DNA from 3 places in the Halobacillus sp. ABH2_015 genome. Region 2 is predicted to be linked to each of the others. Evidence: predicted binding sites of a transcription regulator. Region 2 holds the regulator's gene; each other region holds the start of a gene.
What was found. The regulator LexA, encoded in region 2, represses DNA repair genes until DNA is damaged. The targets are predictions, from matches to a motif close to CGAACATATGTTCG.

Region 1: ACXAD6_RS11015 (Y-family DNA polymerase) is a predicted target of LexA. The motif match lies at 4,390-4,403, and genes of this name have one in related genera.
Region 3: uvrB (excinuclease ABC subunit UvrB) is a predicted target of LexA. The motif match lies at 2,716-2,729, and genes of this name have one in related genera.

Annotation. Positions count from the first base shown of each region.
Region 1 is NZ_JBSWUG010000002.1:2,065,603-2,072,223, reverse strand. Features, by position in the region: gene ACXAD6_RS11035 (M20/M25/M40 family metallo-hydrolase) at 1-757, shown strand, start outside; gene ACXAD6_RS11030 (AbgT family transporter) at 804-2,327, opposite strand; gene ACXAD6_RS11025 (MBL fold metallo-hydrolase) at 2,544-3,509, shown strand; gene ACXAD6_RS11020 (SDR family NAD(P)-dependent oxidoreductase) at 3,514-4,308, shown strand; gene ACXAD6_RS11015 (Y-family DNA polymerase) at 4,437-5,711, shown strand; gene ACXAD6_RS11010 (iron-sulfur cluster biosynthesis family protein) at 5,774-6,106, shown strand; gene ACXAD6_RS11005 (YqkE family protein) at 6,103-6,327, shown strand.
Region 2 is NZ_JBSWUG010000002.1:1,676,001-1,682,621, reverse strand. Features, by position in the region: gene tkt (transketolase) at 279-2,282, opposite strand; gene ACXAD6_RS08915 (DUF896 domain-containing protein) at 2,454-2,687, opposite strand; gene ACXAD6_RS08910 (YneB family resolvase-like protein) at 2,789-3,439, opposite strand; gene lexA (transcriptional repressor LexA) at 3,746-4,369, shown strand; gene ACXAD6_RS08900 (hypothetical protein) at 4,435-4,665, opposite strand; gene ACXAD6_RS08895 (N-acetylmuramoyl-L-alanine amidase) at 4,753-5,853, opposite strand; gene glnA (type I glutamate--ammonia ligase) at 6,086-6,621, opposite strand, start outside.
Region 3 is NZ_JBSWUG010000002.1:2,664,728-2,671,348, forward strand. Features, by position in the region: gene uvrA (excinuclease ABC subunit UvrA) at 1-660, opposite strand, end outside; gene uvrB (excinuclease ABC subunit UvrB) at 667-2,646, opposite strand; gene ACXAD6_RS14150 (peptide chain release factor 3) at 2,822-4,411, opposite strand; gene ACXAD6_RS14155 (DEAD/DEAH box helicase) at 4,673-6,621, shown strand, end outside.

The DNA.
Region 1 (6,621 bases), 390 kb from region 2:
CGTACAGACCCCGCAGGCAGCTGTGGCCATGTACAACGTCCTGTATATGAAGCAGACGATCAAGGAATTGAATGAGAAGCTGCTACTGGCCGCCCAACGTGCAAAAGCCAAGATCATCAACCATTATCATCATCAGGCATCGTATTATTTGGAAGGCACCCAGACGTCAGCCTTTCATCCGGATATCACGATTCTTACGTATGACCAGCTTTACAAAGAAGCGGTCGAAAGGTATGGGGAGATGGAAGTGGAACGTCGGCAGAACCGGCTTGTGAAACTGCGTGATCAGGGAGATCGTGATTTCTCAACGACTCTCGTGCAGAGTCTCGCTTCCCTGTGTAAGGATATCAGTCCGATGATTGTTCTTTTTTACAGTCCACCGTTTTACCCGGCGGTTTCCTCGCACCACGATCCAATGATCCAGCATGGAGCGCAGACAGCTATGGATTATGCCCGTACACATTATGGAGAAGAACTTGAAGTAGTGGAGTACTTTACAGGGTTGTCAGATTTGAGCTTCATCGGCCCGACGTCCGCCCGCTCGTCCCTGACGGATTTGACGAAACAGATGCCGATTCACGGAAATGGGTTTGAATGGCCGGCGGAAGACATGGAATCGATCACAATGCCGATTATTAACGTAGGCCCTCTGGGTAGGGATCCTCACCAGTGGACGGAGCGGCTTGAGTTGACCTACAGTTTTGAAAAGCTTCCAAAAATCGTAACCGAAACGATTCACGAACTATTTAAAGCGTGAAGCACATAAGAAAAGCCTGGAATGAAAATCATTCCAGGCTTTTTGATTATCCATTGTATTCAAATCCGGCACCAGGGCCGATGGGAAGACCTGTCATCATCCAGATGAGGAGCATAATCATCCAGATGATGAAGAAGGCAATGGAATAAGGGAGCATAGCGGAAATCAGTGTACCAATGCCCACTTTTTTATCATATTTTTGTGCAAAAGCAATCACAATCGCAAAGTACGGCATCAACGGTGAGATGACGTTGGTCGTAGAATCGGCAATCCGGTAGGCAAGGGTTGTCAGTTCCGGTGAATATCCGAGCTGCATCATAAGTGGCACGAAGACCGGCGCCATAATGGCCCATTTAGCGGAAGAGCTTCCGATAAATAAGTTGATGAATCCGGCCACAAAAATGAAGGCGATGATCAGGCCGATGCCTGTAAAGCCAAGGTTATCGAGGAATTCCGCGCCACTGACGGCAATCACTTTACCAAGGTTGGTATGGTTGAAGTAGGCAACGAACTGTCCTGCCGTAAAGGCAAGGACGATGTACATGCCCATGGAAGCCATCGTATCGGACATCTGCCCGGCGACATCCTTATCGTTTTTAATTTCCTTCGTCACTTTTCCATAAATAAATCCTGGGACAAAGAACAGAATCAATATAACAGGAACGAGACTGTGGAAAAATGGAGACGCAAGAAAATCATCCGGATCACGCAGCGGTCCCCACTCCGGTACAACAAGCAGAGCCATGAGAGCGATGGTCACGATGAAACCGATCAGTGCACCTGTCATTCCTTTTTTCTCAATGGCTGTTAAGTAGTTGACTTCTTCCTTCACGCCGCCCTTATAGGTGCCAAGACGCGGCTCAACGATTTTATCTGTCACAATGGTACCGACAATCGTTAATACAAACACAGAGGCAATCATGAAGTAATAGTTCATCGTATACAAAATCGCATCCGCATACTCCGGATCGATGGTAGCAGCTGCCTGGATCGTTAAATCACCAAGCAGTGGATCCAGAGCGGTCAGCAGCAGGTTGGCACTGAATCCGGCGGATACACCGGCAAAAGCAGCTGCAAGTCCAGCAAGCGGATGTCGGCCGAGGCCGGCAAACAGTACGGCACCGAGGGGCGTCAAGACGACATACCCGGCGTCTGCGGCCATACTGGACATAATTCCTCCGAAAACGAGGGAAGCAGTCATTAATGAGCGTGGCACGGAAGTAACGAGACCCCGGAGCATCGCACTGATCAATCCGGATCTCTCAGCAATCCCGATACCCAGCATCGTGACCAACACGGTTCCAAGTGGTGCGAATCCTACAAAGTTTTCAACCATGCTTTCAAACATATATTTAATACCTTCACTGGAAAGCAGATTCACCACCTGCAGGGTTTCACCTGAAGCGGGATCTTCCACTTCAACACCTGCTGTGGAAGCAATCCATGAAGCAATGATGACCAGCAGTGCAAAAACAGCAAACAATGTAACAGGGTGGGGAAGTTTGTTCCCGACACGTTCCACGCCGTCAAGCAGGCGCATTGTCAGCCCTTTTTTCTCCTGTTTTTCCATGATTCTCCTCCTTACAGCTTTTCAAAAAGTTCTTTCTTTTACATAGACGCGTTAAAGTATAAAGAATTGTAAGACTTTTTTGAAGGGTGTTTGAAAAAGTGCTACTAGAAAGAGTATTACGAATTATAGGATATTTAAACATCCGTATGCGGGAAATCCGAAAAGAAACATGGTACAATATAAGAAATGAATGTTCATTCAGTTTGGAGGAAGGGTATGAAAACATTGAAAGATACAATTACTCAAATCACAATGCCTACGCCCTATGCGGTGGGAGATGTCCATACGTACCTGTTGAAAGGGGACCGCCTTACCCTTGTGGATGCCGGTGTCCGTACAGAAGATGCTTGGAACGCGCTTGTCGATCAGTTGAAAATGACAGGGTACAGGCCTGAGGATATTGAGCAGGTGATCCTTACACATCATCATCCTGACCATATGGGTTGGGTGGATCGTTTTTCACGTGTCCAGACGATCGCAGGTCATCCTAAATTGAAGCCGTGGCTGGAGAGGGATGACAGCTTCTTTGAACGGTACGAATCATTTTTTAAGTGGATGTATAAGGAATCGGGTGTCCCGGAGCGCTTTGATTCTCTATTGAAAGGGCTGAAAAAACCGCTGAAATGGACGGCAGAAGGGAAAATGACGCACCTCCTGGAAGAAGGCTGTATCCTCCCCGGCCATGACGAATGGGAGGTGCTTGAAACCCCTGGGCATGCCCAGAACCACCTGTCCTTTTTCCGGAAAGACGACGGTGCCTTGATCGGGGGAGATCATCTTCTTGCCCATATTTCCTCCAACCCTTTACTGGAGCCTGCCTACAGTCCGGGAGAAGGACGGCCGAAGCCTCTTCTTCAGTACCGGGCTTCCATGAAGAAACTGCTTCCTTTGAACATGAACACGGTTTATCCGGGCCATGGGAAGGTGTTCGGTGATGTGAATGCTCTTATACAAACCCGTCTGACAAAGCAGGAGCAGCGGGCGGAAAAAGTTTTCCGCATGTTTAAGGACGGACCGCAGCGTGCCTATGACGTATGTGAGCGTCTGTTTCCCAAGCATGTAGAATCCCAGCTTGGGCTGACGATGTCGGAGACCGTAGGACAGCTGGATTATTTGGAGTCGATAAATCGGCTGAAAACCTCTATCATAGAAGGGGAGAAATTTTACGAAATGAACGGGTGATCATATGAATGAACGTTTAAAGGGAAAAAAGATCCTGATTACCGGGGCCTCCAGCGGAATCGGACAGTTTCTTGCCATCCATGCAGCATCAGAAGGTGCTGTTCCGATTTTGACGGCCAGGTCAGAGGATAAACTGGAACTGATGAGTGAAACCATCGAAAGCACTTTCGGCACATCCTGTCCGTGGTATAAAGCCGATCTGTCCAATGATGCAGAATGGAAAGACACCATTGACAAAATCTGCTATGAACAGGGGTCTGTCGATGCATTGATTAACAATGCAGGGGTGGCGGTGTTCGATTATGTAGCCGATTCAAACTGGCAGGATATTGACCGGATGGTGTCAGTCAATGTGACGTCATTGTTCCGCGCAACTCATCAACTGCTGCCCCACCTGCTTCAGAACGGGGAAGGGCATATTGTGAATATCGCCTCCCAGGCTGGGAAGATGGCGACGCCGAAATCCGCTGTTTACGCCGCTACGAAACATGCCGTGCTTGGGTTTACCAACGCATTAAGGATGGAAGTAGAGCCGCTCGGCCTTCATGTAACGAGCGTCAACCTCGGTCCTGTCCGGACAAACTTTTTTAAGCAGGCGGACCCGAGTGGGAATTATGAAAAAGCCGTGGATAAGATGATGCTGGATCCGAATAAGGTGGCAAGAGTCGTCATCAGCCGCTTATTCACGAAACAGCGGGAGATCAACCTGCCTTCCTGGATGAATTCAGGAAGTAAAGTATACGCGGTAGCTCCCTCAGCGGTCGAAAAAATCATGCATAAACAGTTTAAGAAAAAATAAGGATATCCAACCTCCGGGCCTGCTGGCCGGGGGTTTTTTTATATTTCAAGACAGGATTACAGGAATTGGAACTTGCAAACACGAACATATATTCGCATAATAGTAGTAAAAACGAAAGGAGAAGGGACATGAGCAATCCGAATATTGATTACACCCGCTATCCGGATCGTGGCATCCTCTGTGTGGATATGAAAAGTTTTTACGCCAGCTGTGCAGCGATTGACCGCGGGCTTGATCCTTTAACTTGTTCCCTGGCGGTCGTTGCGGATATGAACCGGAGAGGGAGCGTTGTTTTGGCTGCGACACCGGCCATGAAACAGAAATACGGCATCCGTACGGGGAGCCGTCTGTTTGAAATACCATCGTCACCGGATATTGTGATTGTGTCCGCTCAAATGAGGAAATATTTGGAGGTGTCTACGCAAGTCACGCACCTCTTTCATAAATTCGTTCCTAAAGAGAACATCCATACGTACAGTGTCGATGAAAGCTTTTTGGAAGTTGGAGGGAACAAAGGGAAATTCGGCCGTCCGGATGAGACGGCACAGATGATTATTGATGAATTGAAGGAAACCTTCCATTTGGATGCCGCCATCGGAATCGGACCGAATATGCTGTTATCCAAACTGTGTCTTGATCTGGAAGCGAAAAAGAAGGGCATAGCGCGGTGGACGTTTGAGAACTTTCAGGAGAAATTGTGGCCCGTCGCCCCTTTGTCTGAGATGTGGGGGATCGGCCCGCGGATGGAGCATAGGTTGAACCGGATGGGCATCTGGTCAGTCGGCCAGCTGGCAAAATTTCCGCTGGAACGACTGGAGAAGGCGTTTGGTGTGATGGGGAATCAACTTTATTACCATGCGAATGGGGTGGACTTATCCGATCCGGGAGCTCCGATTATCCATGGCCAGGTGAGTTATGGAAAAAGTCAGATTCTCCTCAGGGATTATCCGGATCCTGAGGAAGTGAAGTACGTTATCCTGGAGATGTGTGAGGAGGTGGCCCGTCGTGCGCGCCGCAAGGGCCATGCGGGCCGGACGATTTCGCTCGGTATCGGCTACAGTAAAAGGGAAGATGGCAGCGGCTTTCACCGGTCTGTATCCATCAATCAGCCGACAAGCATTACGATGGATATTTATCATGCCTGCCTCACTTTGTTTCACCGCTTTTACAACGGGGGAGTCGTCCGCCGCCTATCCATTTCGCTTGGCAGTATTACGGAGGATGCCAGTGTTCAGCTGGACTTGTTTGATCAAGGAAAGGATAAAAAACGTGACCTCGGATATGTCATGGATGAGATTCGTGAACGGTTCGGCCAGGATATGCTGCTCCGGGCGGTTTCCTGGACGGACGCCGGCACAGCTCGACACCGCAGCCGTCTAGTTGGCGGACATTATGCCGAATAAAATCAAAACGATTGTTCTTTGTTAAAGGATTTTTTACAATAGAAGGACAGGAGGGATGAAAGATGAAACTACGCATCACAGATGAAGCTAAACAACAGCTCGAGCAGATACAGGAGGCCGGCCGGCCGCTTCTCCGCCTTTTTTATGATACTGAAGGGTGCGGCTGTGGAGTGAACGGACTCCCGACCCTTCGTCTGGAGCATGAAGAGCGGACGACGGATGAGAAAGTGGAAAATGAAGATTATCCGGTCATTATTGACAACCAGCAGGCCATTTTCTTCAAAAAGGAGATGAAGCTTGATTTTGTCCGTGGCACTTTCCGCCTTTCCAGCCCTGATGGTATCTTGAATCCGATCATCCCGATCAAAGACGTGAAAGAAGGAGCGACGATATGAGTAAAAAGAAACTGGAAGAAGGCTCGCTGGGCTCCCAGCTGAACGCCGATGTTTTATCCAAACTCAAGTCGAAGCAGAATGAATGGAAACAGCAGGCAGCAGAACGGGAAGAACAGGAAAAGCAGCGCCGGATGGAAGAAAGAAAGCGCAGAGAAGCCAATAAGAGTTTTGAAGAGCTTCTTAATGAGAGTGAACTCGATTGGAAAACTTTCAAAAAATAAGCACTCCACTAAGGGGTGCTTATTTTTTCAGTCTGTAGAAAAAGTTTGTCTTATCCAGTTAGAGTCGTCCGTATGTCATGTTGAGAGGGCACGAGCCGAAGATCCACTTGGTCAAGAAAACCATTGGACCAAGTGGATCTTCGGCTCGTGCTGTTCCCGCAGGCGTCACCACCGAACGCTCCTCGTGCCGGTGCCTGTGGAGCTTTACGCTATGATGATAGAGAAAGGTTGGCATAGCTCCTTCGCCGTTTCAAAAAACAGTACAAGATGCGTCACTGCCGCTTGCGCGGGGAA
Region 2 (6,621 bases):
TAGCCATTTCTAACGCGGCCTCCTCTCCACCTCTGCAGCCTTCATAAACGACTCCAATGGTGAAGATACCCCTTGGATGAGTAAAGTACCCGGTTTCCGTCCTCTGGGAGAAACAACATTCATTCTTACTCTTTATTATACCATAAGTCAAGCCATTTTCGAAAAGGTCACAAGCTTGTTCCTTATAAAACGGCTGGATGCTTCTATCGTAAAAGTTTATCACATGAGATTCACATATGTATAAGGAAGGCTGTCCCTATAGGAACAGCCTTCTCCACTTACTTCATAAGGTTTTCAGCATGTTTGACAACATTTTCAACCGTAAAGCCGTAGTTCTCAATGACTGTATTACCTGGAGCTGAGGCACCGAATGTGTCGATACCAATGACAGATCCGTCAAGACCTACATAGCGCTCCCAGCCGAAGGAAGCTCCCATTTCAACAGCCAGGCGCTTACGCACGCTGTTCGGAAGAACCTTTTCTTTATATTCAGCGGACTGCTCATTAAAGCGGTCGAAGGAAGGCACACTCACGACTCGGACATCATAGCCTTTTGTCTTAAGTTCTTCCTGAGCTTTAGCAATCAACTGAACCTCTGAACCAGAAGCAAGAAGAATGGCATCCGGCTCATCTTTATCTGAATCACTCAAAATGTAAGCCCCACGTTTCATACCTTCGTATGCATGCTCTTCTGTTCCTTCCAGTGTAGGAAGCCCCTGACGAGTCAACACAAGGGCTGATGGCTTATCTTCGGACTCAAGAGCAAGCCTCCACGCTGCATTGGTTTCGTTCCCATCCGCCGGACGAAGCACGGAAAGGTTCGGCATTGCTCTTAAAGAAGCCAGCTGTTCCACAGGTTCGTGGGTCGGGCCGTCTTCCCCTACAGCAACGGAATCGTGAGTGAACACATAATTGACCGGAAGACTCATAAGAGCTGACAGTCGAACCGCTGGACGAAGGTAGTCACTGAATACGAAGAATGTTCCAGCATAAACTTTCAATCCGCCGTGAAGCCCCATACCGTTCAGGGCAGCTGCCATAGCGAATTCACGTACACCGAACCAGATGTTGCGGCCTGCGTAATTCTCACGGGAGAAATCTTCTTCGCCTTTCACAGCCGTTTTGTTGGATCCTGCAAGGTCCGCACTTCCACCAAAGAAATATGGAACGGCTTTGGACAATGCATTGATGGCGTCACCAGATGCTGCACGGGTAGCCGGACTGTCTTCGCCCACTTTATAAGATGGAAGTTCCTTCTCCCATCCTTCAGGCAGCTCTCCACGGATAGCAGCTTCCAGTTCTTCCGCAAGCTCTGGATAAGCTTCTTTGTAGGAAGCCATCAATTCGTTCCAGGACTGCTCTTTGTCCTCGCCATTTTTCTGAACTTTATCCTGGAAGTCCTGGTATACTTCATCAGGAACATGGAATGGTTCGTGTTCCCATCCGTAAAACTGTTTGGCAGCTGTTCCTTCTTCTTCGCCCAGTGGAGCACCGTGCGAATCAGATTTACCGGACTTGTTAGGAGAACCATAGCCGATCACAGTCTTCACTTCGATCATCGTCGGCTGGGATGTGTTGGCTTTTGCCTGCTGGATCGCTTGTCCGATCGTTTCCACGTCGGTACCATCCTCAACACGGATAACTTCCCAACCATATGCTTCATAGCGTTTTTCAACACTTTCACTGAAGGAACGGTCAAGATCTCCATCAAGAGAAATATCGTTGGAGTCATAAAGGACAACCAGCTTTCCAAGACCAAGGTGGCCGGCAAGCGAAGCAGATTCCTGGGAAACTCCTTCCATCAAATCACCGTCACCGCAGATGGAGAATGTATAGTGGTCCACGACGTTGTAGCCTTCGCGGTTGTATTTTCCGGCAAGGTGGGCTTCAGCCATCGCCATTCCGGTTGCCATTGCGAGTCCCTGTCCCAGAGGACCGGTTGTTGCTTCCACACCGTCTGTATGTCCATATTCCGGGTGTCCGGGAGTTTTAGAATCCCACTGACGGAATGATTTTAGATCATCCATTGTCACGTTATAGCCGGAAAGGTGCAGAAGGCTGTATAGAAGCATGGATCCATGTCCTGCGGAGAGGACGAAACGGTCGCGGTCGAACCAGTTTGAATTTTTAGGATTATGATCCATAAATTCCGTCCAGAGTTTATAAGCCATTGGAGCAGCCCCCATAGGCATACCCGGGTGACCGGAACTTGCTTTTTCTACTGCGTCGATCGTTAGTGTTCGAATGGTATCAATTGAAGTTTGTTCAAGACTTTTTGCCATTTCCAATAATCCCCTTTCTGTACAGGTATATGTACCATGTATTATCCTATAATGAAACAAGGCGTTGTGCAAACTTTTGTCCTCCGCCCTTCCTTAATTTCCCCGTGTTTCTGTAGAATTAAACGAAAAAAATCCGCACCTTTTAAAGAAGATGCGGATCGGTTCAGTCGTTTAGTTTTTCTTTTCGTTTTCCTGCATTTGACGCAGTTTGGCAGGAGTCACATCATTCCCGGCAGGATCGATAACCGTGACACCTTTCAACTGGTTTTTGAATGATTTACGGGCACTTTGTAAATATTCCTGACGCAGGTTCTTCTGTTCGCTTTTCTCTTCTTCCGATAATTCCTGCTGCTTTGATTTATTGGCTAATTCGTTTATACGGTCCAATTTTTCTTGAGATAACATAGATCCTTCTCCTTTTTTTATAGTCTGGATCAGCTTTAGAACATGAAAAAGACAAGCAGCCCTAAGACTCTTGTCTCCCTTATGTTCCTATAGTAACCTGCCTATTCTTCTTTTTCAAGTGATATGTACTCTTGATAGCGGCGGTGAACCGTTGCCTTGGATACATCATACCCAAGCCCTCTTAGTGTTGCCGCAATGTCCTTGAACGTCAAATCACTCCCTCTGAGCCTGACAACCTCTTCGATCGGAAATTCCTTCCTCTCTCTCCCCGCTGCCAGATGCTGATTGGACAGGTTCGAAGATGGATCATAGCCTTCGGCGACCGCTTTCTGCATCCCCCGCCTGATTTTCATATTATGAATTTTTCTCTGGTACTCCTCAACGATGCCCACAATCTGAAGAACCATGGAGTCTGACTCGGAAAGATGCAGTTCCCCGTTATGGGTTAAGGAATAAACCTTAACATTCAACCGGTTCAATTGATGGAACAAAGCGATTTTTGTATTTCCCCTGCCCAGCCTCGTCTCATCCTGAACCAACAGAGCCTCTGCTTCGTGATTGGAAAAAGCATCAAGCATCTGGAAAACACCTTCCCGTTCAATCTCATACCCGCTCGCCTGCTCCTCTATACAGGCGGCCACTTCCATTCCATGGTGTTCGGCCATGGCATACAGTTCTGCCTTCTGTCTTTTCAAGGAGCTGACCTGGGCCTCTTTTTCCGTGCTTACGCGACAATATAGGATTACTCTCATGATGTATGTCCCCGCTTCTACTGGTTTTCAAGGTTTATCCGCTTGTAACCATAGAATAATAGAGAATAGCAAAACTAACAATAAACAAAACGATATAAGTGTAGTCCAGTTTTGATAGTTTATTAAACATAATTAACCCTCCATTTAAGAACGAACGTTCCTAAGAACCTCTGTTCGCATTTTCTAATACCTATTATAGACGAATGTATGTTCTTGTCAACGACTTTTTTCGAACGCTTGTTTGTATTTTTGAGGATGGCATGGTACAATGTGGTTACTATAATCCTATGTACGAGGTGCTAATCTATGAGCAAACTTTCAAAGCGGCAGCAGGAAATACTAGATTTCATAAAAGAACAGGTTCTACTAAAAGGATATCCCCCATCTGTAAGGGAGATCGGTCAGTCTGTAGGGCTGGCCTCCAGTTCAACCGTCCACGGTCATTTATCCCGTCTTGAGAAAAAGGGATATATCCGCAGGGATCCTACGAAACCAAGGGCCATCGAAGTGATTGATCTGGAAGAAGACCACAGTATCCCCCGCGGGGAAGCCACTTATGCCCCTGTCATCGGTAAAGTTACGGCTGGTTCACCGATTACGGCGGTAGAGAACATTGAAGAATATGTTCCCCTCCCGGATACGCTTGCAGGATCGGAAGACAATACGTTCGTCCTTATCGTTCAAGGAGAAAGTATGATTGAGGCAGGCATTCTTGACGGGGACATGGTCATTGTCAGACAGCAGCAGACTGCCCAGAACGGGGATATAGTTGTGGCTATGACGGAAGAGGAAGAGGCTACTGTCAAACGATTCTTTAAAGAGAAGAATCACATCCGTCTTCAGCCTGAAAATGCCACGATGGAACCGATCATTTTAAATGATGTATCCATTCTCGGAAGAGTCGTCGGCTTATACCGTACCGTTCATTAATACACATACAAAAAACGGCGGGAGCAATCCCGCCGTTTTTTGTATTGAACATGAGAATATGAACGTTAAGAAGCCCCCGTACGATTTCTTTTATTCCGTCTCCGGAAATCAGCAGAATAAATATTCTTCTTCAAAAATGTGCGGACGCTCTTCTTCTGCAGACAATAAGCAAGGATGGCATCAGGATGGTTTTTAATCACTCTTACAGAACGCTGAGACCAATGTTTCCCCTTAGATAGATAGATCATATCGATGATCTTCTTATTTTCTACAGACTGTTTGAAAATCGTTTCCATTGTGCACACCCCTTAACCGAACATTTGTTCTACATTTATTATATGCAGGAACAAGGGAAATGTACACTGGAATGTTTTGCAGCTCTTTTATTTACTTAAATAATTTTTAATGTTTTGGGAGGTTTCCAATCTGGTTTTTCCCGTCAAGTCAATAAAATTACTCCCCTTAAGCCCATCTGTGCCTCCTCCAGCCACAATAATTTGTTCAGCCACCTGACGTTTTTCTGCTACGGCTCTAAGTGCAATTAATGCATTTTTACGGATTGCCAGCGCTTCAACGGCAGGAAAATCCGCAAAAGAATTTATGACAACTGCCAATTTTTCCATTTCCTCTTCTCCTTTATCCAGGTCTTCCAAGGCTTTCTGCACAGCCGCTTTCGTTTTCGGTCCATAAAAGCCGTCCACTTCAAGCTTCTGGTCTTTTTGAAAAGCCTTGACTGCCGCTTCTGTGGCAGGACCGAAGCTGCCGTCAGCTCCATAACCATTCATGGTATAACCCAGTTTTAATAAGTTCTCCTGCATTTCCTTGACTTCCGCGCCGGTATCCCCAAGCGAAAGATAGTCGATTCCGCCATTGAACAGAACTCCAAAGTATTCTAAAATGCCCCGAGCGTGCTCCTCTGCAACTTCTTTTTGAAAGCGTTCGTCAATCATCAATAATGCTTCCCGCTTGTTATCCATATAGCCGTTCTCTGTTAACACTGCCGGCATATCCGTTTCACGTAGAACGTGGAAGTTCGCTTCTTTAATCCCTCTGAAGTTTTGATCGGTGCCCTGGCGTAAGTATTTCGCAAGTGATGAAGCAAGACGCCCGGCGGACCGGTTCAAATATCCGGGATAGACGTAAAGTTCGATTCCGTTTGGATCTGCCCCGCCAAAGGACCCATCAAAAGCATTGTAGTGAACGGATACATAAATATCCGCATTGTTCTCATTGGCCGCTCTCGTCCTGTAGGATAATGGTGTGTCTTCATCTGTCGGTGCTACGAGAAGCACGCGGAATCCATGATCCAGCAGAATGTTCGATAAATACTGTACAACTTTACGATTGAATTCGTTCTCCTTGATTTGTCTGCCTAATTCCTGAATGTATGGCGTTCTTTTTCCCGGAGTTTCCATTCCATGTCCATCATCCAAAGCTACTGTACGTCCATTCCATTTCCCTGTTGGATTGATTAATCTTGCCATATACATCCCTCTCTCCACTCTTCCTTCCTGGAAAAGGGGGTTTACTAGGACATTCTTCTATCATCCTACTCCAAATGTATGCTTGGATAAGAACGTTGGTGTCGGCCTTTCCTATAAAATGATGAACCATGTTAGATTTTCTCCCAGGATTCGGGGTGATTCCAACGGCAGATGCTGAGGAAAATATAAAAAAGCCCCGACTTATGTAAGTCAGGGCCTTCTGTCTTTCTATTTAATAGGTCTGCAGATATTGCTCGCGCTCCCAAGGATGAACCTGGGTACGGAACATATCCCATTCGATTTCCTTCGCTTCAATGAAATGCTCGAACAGGTGCTCACCGAGAGCTTCCACCATGATCGGGTCTTCCTGAAGCTCTTCCAATGCATCATATAATGTTGCAGGAAGGTCTTTGACACCGTGAGCCTCACGTTCTTTTTTATCCATAACGTAAATGTTGCGGTCTACTGGTGCTGGAGCCTGAAGTCCATTTTCCACACCATCAAGACCCGCAGCAAGCAGGACTGCCATTGCCATGTAAGGGTTGGCGGCTGGATCCACACTTCTCACTTCAATACGTGTGCTAATGCCACGGGACGTCGGTACTCGAACAAGCGGACTGCGGTTCTGTCCGGACCAGGCTACGTAGCATGGCGCTTCATATCCCGGCACGAGACGCTTATAGGAGTTTACAGTCGGGTTGGTCACCGCTGTAAAGTTTGTTGCGTGCTTAATAATGCCTGCTGTGAACTGATAAGCCACATCGGAAA
Region 3 (6,621 bases), 990 kb from region 2:
TGACAGACGTCCTTCGACACTGTCTTTAATGACAATCCGGTCGATGACCACTTCAATGGAATGCTTTTTGTTTTTTTCGAGTTTTATTTCCTCGGAAATTTCCCGCATTTCCCCATCGACACGAAGGCGGATATACCCTTCCTTCTGGAGCTGCTCAAACACTTTCACATGCTCACCCTTACGACCGGAAACGACCGGGGCAAGAATCTGCATTTTCGTGCGCTCCGGATATTCCATCAAACGATCCACCATCTGCTGGACGGTCTGGGAACTGATTTCAATGCCGTGGTTCGGACAGGTCGGGCGTCCGATCCTGGCAAATAACAGACGGAGATAGTCGTAGATCTCCGTTACCGTTCCGACCGTGGAACGCGGATTTCGGCTTGTCGTTTTCTGATCGATGGAAATGGCCGGCGACAGACCTTCAATCGAGTCTACATCCGGCTTGTCCATCTGTCCGAGAAACTGACGGGCATAAGCACTTAAGGACTCTACATAACGACGCTGTCCTTCCGCATAAATCGTATCAAAAGCCAGTGATGATTTTCCGGACCCGGATAAACCCGTCATGACGACGAGTTTATTCTTCGGGATATCAATATCTATATTTTTTAAATTGTGGGCACGGGCTCCCCGAACGCTGATATGTTTACTGGGCATACTCCATCATCCCTCCGCTTTTAATTCCAGCAGAATGTCGCGCAGCTCAGCGGCCCGTTCAAAGTCGAGGTCACGCGCAGCCTGCTTCATTTCTGTTTCCATATTGTCGATCATTTCCTGACGTTCCTTCTTCGTCATTTCTGAAGGCTTCTTGCCTGTCTCATAGCTGATATCTTCTTCAGCGACGGCGGTTGCCTTAATCACATCACGGACCTCTTTCTTAATGGTCTGTGGTGTAATGCCGTGCTCTTCATTGTAAGCCATCTGTTTTTCACGACGGCGGTAGGTTTCATCGATAGCATACTGCATGGATTTTGTCATTTTATCCGCGTACATGATGACTCTGCCTTTTTCGTTACGTGCAGCACGGCCGATCGTCTGAATCAGAGAGCGGTCGGAACGCAGGAAGCCTTCCTTATCCGCGTCCAAAATGGTAACGAGTGACACTTCAGGAATGTCCAGACCTTCACGCAGCAGGTTGATTCCTACAATGACATCGTATTTACCGACCCGCAGATCACGGATGATTTCAATACGCTCCAGTGTTTTAATCTCCGAATGCAGATACGCCACCTTAATCCCGAGGTCCTTCAAGTACGCCGTCAGATCCTCGGACATTTTCTTCGTCAGGGTCGTAACAAGGACGCGCTCGCCCTCATCTTTCCGCTTATTAATCTCCCCGACAAGATCATCAATCTGACCGTGGATCGGGCGTACTTCAATTTCAGGATCAAGCAGTCCTGTCGGCCGGATGATCTGTTCGATCATTTCAGGGGTATGTTCAATCTCATAAGGTCCAGGTGTTGCCGATACATAAGCGATCCGGTTGATATGCTCCTCAAATTCAGGGAACATGAGCGGCCGGTTATCAAGAGCCGATGGAAGTCGGAACCCGTGATCAACCAGCACCTGCTTACGGGCACGGTCCCCGTTGTACATCCCTCTTACCTGGGGAAGGGTCACGTGCGACTCATCAACCATAATTAAGAAATCGTCGGGAAAGAAGTCAAGCAGCGTATAAGGTGTCGCGCCTTCTTCGCGGAACGTCAAGTGACGGGAGTAGTTCTCGATACCGGAACAGAATCCCATCTCTCTCATCATTTCCAGATCATAGTTCGTCCGCTGCTCAAGACGCTGGGCTTCCAGCAGCTTTTCCTGGTCACGCAGTTCTTTTACACGCGCTTCCATTTCTGCTTCAATGTTGGCAATGGCTTTTTTCAATTTTGCTTCACGTGTGACGAAGTGGGAAGCCGGGAAGATGGCGACATGCTCTCGTTCACCTGTCACTTCACCCGTCAGCACATCCACCTCACGAATCCGGTCGATCTCATCTCCGAAAAACTCCACACGAATGGCATGTTCTTCTCTGGAGGCGGGGATGATTTCTACAGAATCTCCGCGGACACGGAACGTTCCGCGTTGGAAATCGATGTCGTTACGGGCATATTGAATATCTACAAGCTCGCGGAGAAGCTGATCTCTGTCCTTTTCCATACCGGAACGGACGGAAAGCACCTGGCTCCGGTATTCTTCTGGAGAACCGAGGCCGTAAATGCAGGAGACACTGGCAACGATGATGACATCATTGCGCTCGAACAACGATGAGGTAGCCGAGTGTCGAAGCTTATCAATCTCATCATTGATGCTGGCGTCTTTTTCTATGAAGGTATCGGAAGAGGGAACATACGCTTCCGGCTGATAGTAATCATAATAGCTGACAAAGTACTCGACAGCATTGTTGGGAAAGAATTCCTTGAATTCACTGTACAGCTGTCCAGCCAATGTTTTGTTATGGGCAATAATTAAGGTCGGTTTGTTCACCTGTGCAATGACATTGGACATCGTAAACGTTTTTCCGGTACCTGTTGCGCCCAGAAGTGTCTGGTGCTTTTTCCCGTTCTGGATCCCCTCGACCATTTTTTCAATGGCTTTCGGCTGATCTCCCTGTGGGGAAAATTTCGAAACTAACTCAAACTTCTCATCCACGACGAAAACCTCCGTTCCTTACTAGTTACACATTAGTTTACCACATCAGTTTATCATTCTAACATCCATCGAACAAACATTCGGTTCCGGATGCTCGAAAGATCTTTCTAACCATTCATTATACCCATGTTCAGTCATATAAAAAGCACTCTGCTCAGCGCAGAGTGCTCATTGATTAATTTTCGAATGTCTGGTTGTACTGGTTCACTTCAAATAAATCGGTCAGTTCAATATCCGGATTCTTATCTTTGAACCAACGGAGGGAGAAGTCATTTTTGAACAGGACAAGCGGATTGCCTTCCCGGTCTTCGGCAAGCATGTTCCGTTCATCGAACAATGATTCATCCACCTGATCCTCATTCAACCAGCGTGGGATCCTTTCCCCGAGCTGTGTCAATTCAATATCCACATTGTACTCGTTTTTCATGCGGTATTCGAACACTTCGTATTGGAGTTCACCGACCGCTCCGATGATGTAATCCTCAAAGCGATAGCGTTTGAACAGCTGGATCGCTCCTTCCTGCACGAGCTGCTCGAGCCCTTTACGGAACTGTTTGGACTTCATGACGTTTTTTGCGGTGACCTTTTTAAAGATTTCAGGCGGGAACTGCGGCAGTTCATCATACTGGAACCTGGATTTCCCTGTAACGATCGTGTCACCGATCCGGTAGACGTTCGGATCATAAATGCCGATGATATCTCCGGCGTAGCCCTCTTCAACCGTTCCTCTTGAGGAAGCAACAAACTGTTGGGACTGGGCAAGTTTAAAGGTTTTCCCTGTCCGGGAGAGTGTCACGTTCATCCCACGCTCGAACTTGCCTGAGCAGATACGCACGAAAGCTACACGGTCACGGTGCTGCGGGTTCATATTGGCCTGGATTTTAAAGATGAATCCGGAGAACTCTTCATGATCCGGTGAAACTACGCCTTCTGTCGACTTCCTTGGCGCAGGCTCCGGTGCCATATCAATGAAGCTGTTGAAGAATGTTTCCACACCGAACGGGGCCAGGGCACTCCCGAAGAAGACAGGGGTCTGTTCACCGCGCATGACTTTATCCATATCGAAATCTTCCCCGGCTTCATCCACAAGCATCATTTCTTCTTCCGCTTCCTTATACGTGGCGTTTTCGGTCAGCTCAGGATGCTGATCAAGTTCAGCATAAGGAATATATTCTTCTTCCTCATTCCCTGTGTACTGGACAAACTGCTCGTTCTGGCGGTCAAACACACCAAGGAAACGCTTGCCCATTCCGGCCGGCCATGTCATGGGATAGGTTTCGATATTCAGCGTTTCTTCGATTTCTTCCATCAGTTCAAACGGCTCGCGGCCTTCCCGGTCCATTTTGTTAATGAAAGTGAAGATCGGAATCCCACGCATCTTACACACTTTAAACAGCTTCAAGGTCTGCGCTTCGATTCCTTTTGTTCCGTCAATAACCATGACCACACTGTCTACGGCTGTCAGCGTCCGGTACGTATCCTCACTGAAGTCTTCGTGACCAGGTGTGTCGAGGATATTGACTTGATAGTCTTTATAAGGGAAGTTCATCACACTGGAAGTTACGGAAATTCCACGCTGTTTCTCAATTTCCATCCAGTCGGATGTGGCGAATTTTCCGGTTTTTTTCCCTTTGACTGTACCCGCAGAACGGATCAAGTTACCCAGTAAAAGCATTTTCTCCGTCATCGTCGTTTTACCGGCGTCCGGGTGGGAGATAATAGCAAACGTGCGGCGTTTTTTCATTTCATTTTGTATATCATTCATCGTGATATCCTCCGTCGTATTAAAAATTTCTATATGAATGGGGTGGAAAGGATATACGTCCTACATGATCTGATTCACTCCATAAAAAAAGCGCTCAGACTTATAAGCGCCTTCCTCGTATTTTTTATATGATACATTGAAAGTTAGCATAACCAACCATTAAAATCAATCACCCGGACAGGATTCCAAAGGCCGGGGCGTTCTCCTGGACCGCTTAAACCTGTTATAATGAAACTAAAACTGAGAGTAAGGATGCCAAGTATGCAGAGCTACTTATTACAACCGAAAGATATAAAGAAAATTACCGGTGAAGCCTTTTATTCACGAGGAAAACAATATTTTGAATCCGGCAAAGTGTACGGACTTTCCCATAACAGCGCTATCCATTCCTGGCGCGCTGTTGTTGCGGGCACTCATGATTATGAGGTGCGCGTCTTCTTTTTTGAGGATGATGATGTGGAGGCCACGTGTGAGTGTGCCGCCTACTCCACCTATTATACGTGCAAGCACATTGCTGCGGTACTGATTGCCATCCGCGAAAGAGCCCTGGAGGAGCTTGCTCCGAAACTGGCTGACAAAGGCCGGAACCGTTCGCCCAGGACGACAAGCCAGGACCGGATGTTTGCGGTCAGTCTATTCGAAGCCTTCCGTCAAAAACAGGAAAGCCGTACAGGGATGGACACGAAAAAGCCGCTGCGCATTCAATATTCCCTGCATATTCAATCCATTCTCGGCACACGCAGCCTCGGGATTGAATTAAAGCTTGGAGAGAAATACCCCTACGTTATTAAAAATATCCGTGAACTGCTGGAGTACATCCGAAAGCAGCAGCCCTACCGCCTGACCAAATCGTTTACGTACGATCCTGCTGAACATACGTTTTCGGAAGAGGATCAGGCCATATTCCAGCTGCTTCAAAGGGCGTATGAGCAGGAGCAGTTTTTTGAGCAGCAGTGGAATACCGCTGAACAGAAAATCTTGAAAATCTCCCCCGCCCTCGTCCACCAGCTTCTGCCCCTGCTTGAAAAGCAGGAGACGGAGGTCATCGAACGCGGCAGCCAGGCGGGTCCACTCCATTACGAAGAGTCTTTTCCTGATTTAACGTTTTATGTATCGGAAGAGCGCGGACATTTCCACATGCATATGAACCATTTAAAGGATTATGATTATTTATCTGATTACCACCTGCTTTATAAGGAAGGAAACTTCTATCCCGTCGCTCAGGAAAAGGAGGAAGTGATCCGGACGCTGTATTCCATCCTTCCCTACAACTCCAACGGCAGCCATACGATCAGCCATAATGATATGGAAGGGATCGTTTCGTACGTCCTGCCGGAACTGGCAACGATTGCGGATGTGAATCTGGACACGTCCGCCCAGCAGAAAATCAACCAGGAAGATCTCAGGGCTGAAGTGTATCTTGATTTCCAACAGTGGACATTAACGATCGATGTGAAATTTCATTACGGCGACCTTGTCATTGACCCTTTTAATGATAAGGAACGCCCCGGACAGACCATTGTTCAACGCGACTTTGAGACAGAACAGAACATCATGCAGATTATTGAATCCGCCGAATTTAAATTCGACGGGGAGATGGTGTATTTAGAAGACGAGGATCGATTGGAAACGTTCCTCTATCAATACCTGCCTTCTTTAAAGAAATACAGTGACGTATTCTTATCCGGAGCGGTCCGGTCACTGTTTGATGATCAGCAGCATGAACTGCAGGCGTCCATTGACCTTGAATCCGATGGCAGCTGGCTCGATATCAGCTTTGCCATCGAAGGCATCAGTACGGACGATGTAACAGAAGCTTTAAAGGCGGTCATTGAACGGAAAAAGTACTACCGATTATCCGATGGGGCGCTGATGTCCTTGACCTCTGATTCATTTGAGCGTTTCCAACGACTTGTGGAGGACTTGAACTTAACCACCGGAGATGTGGAGGACAACCATTTTCAAGTTGCCGCTGCACGAAGCCTGCAGGTGGATGAAACGCTGGACACGAACCTTTCCGACCGCAGCAACCGTTATGAAGAACTGGTCACCCGGCTCCGGTCCCCCCAGTCCTTTGAGATTGATCCACCCGAGAATCTGCAGGCAGATCTCAGGTCGTATCAGCTGACGGGTTTCCGGTGGATGAAGATGCTCAGTCATTACGGACTAGGCGGCGTCCTCGCTGACGATATGGGGCTTGGCAAGACGCT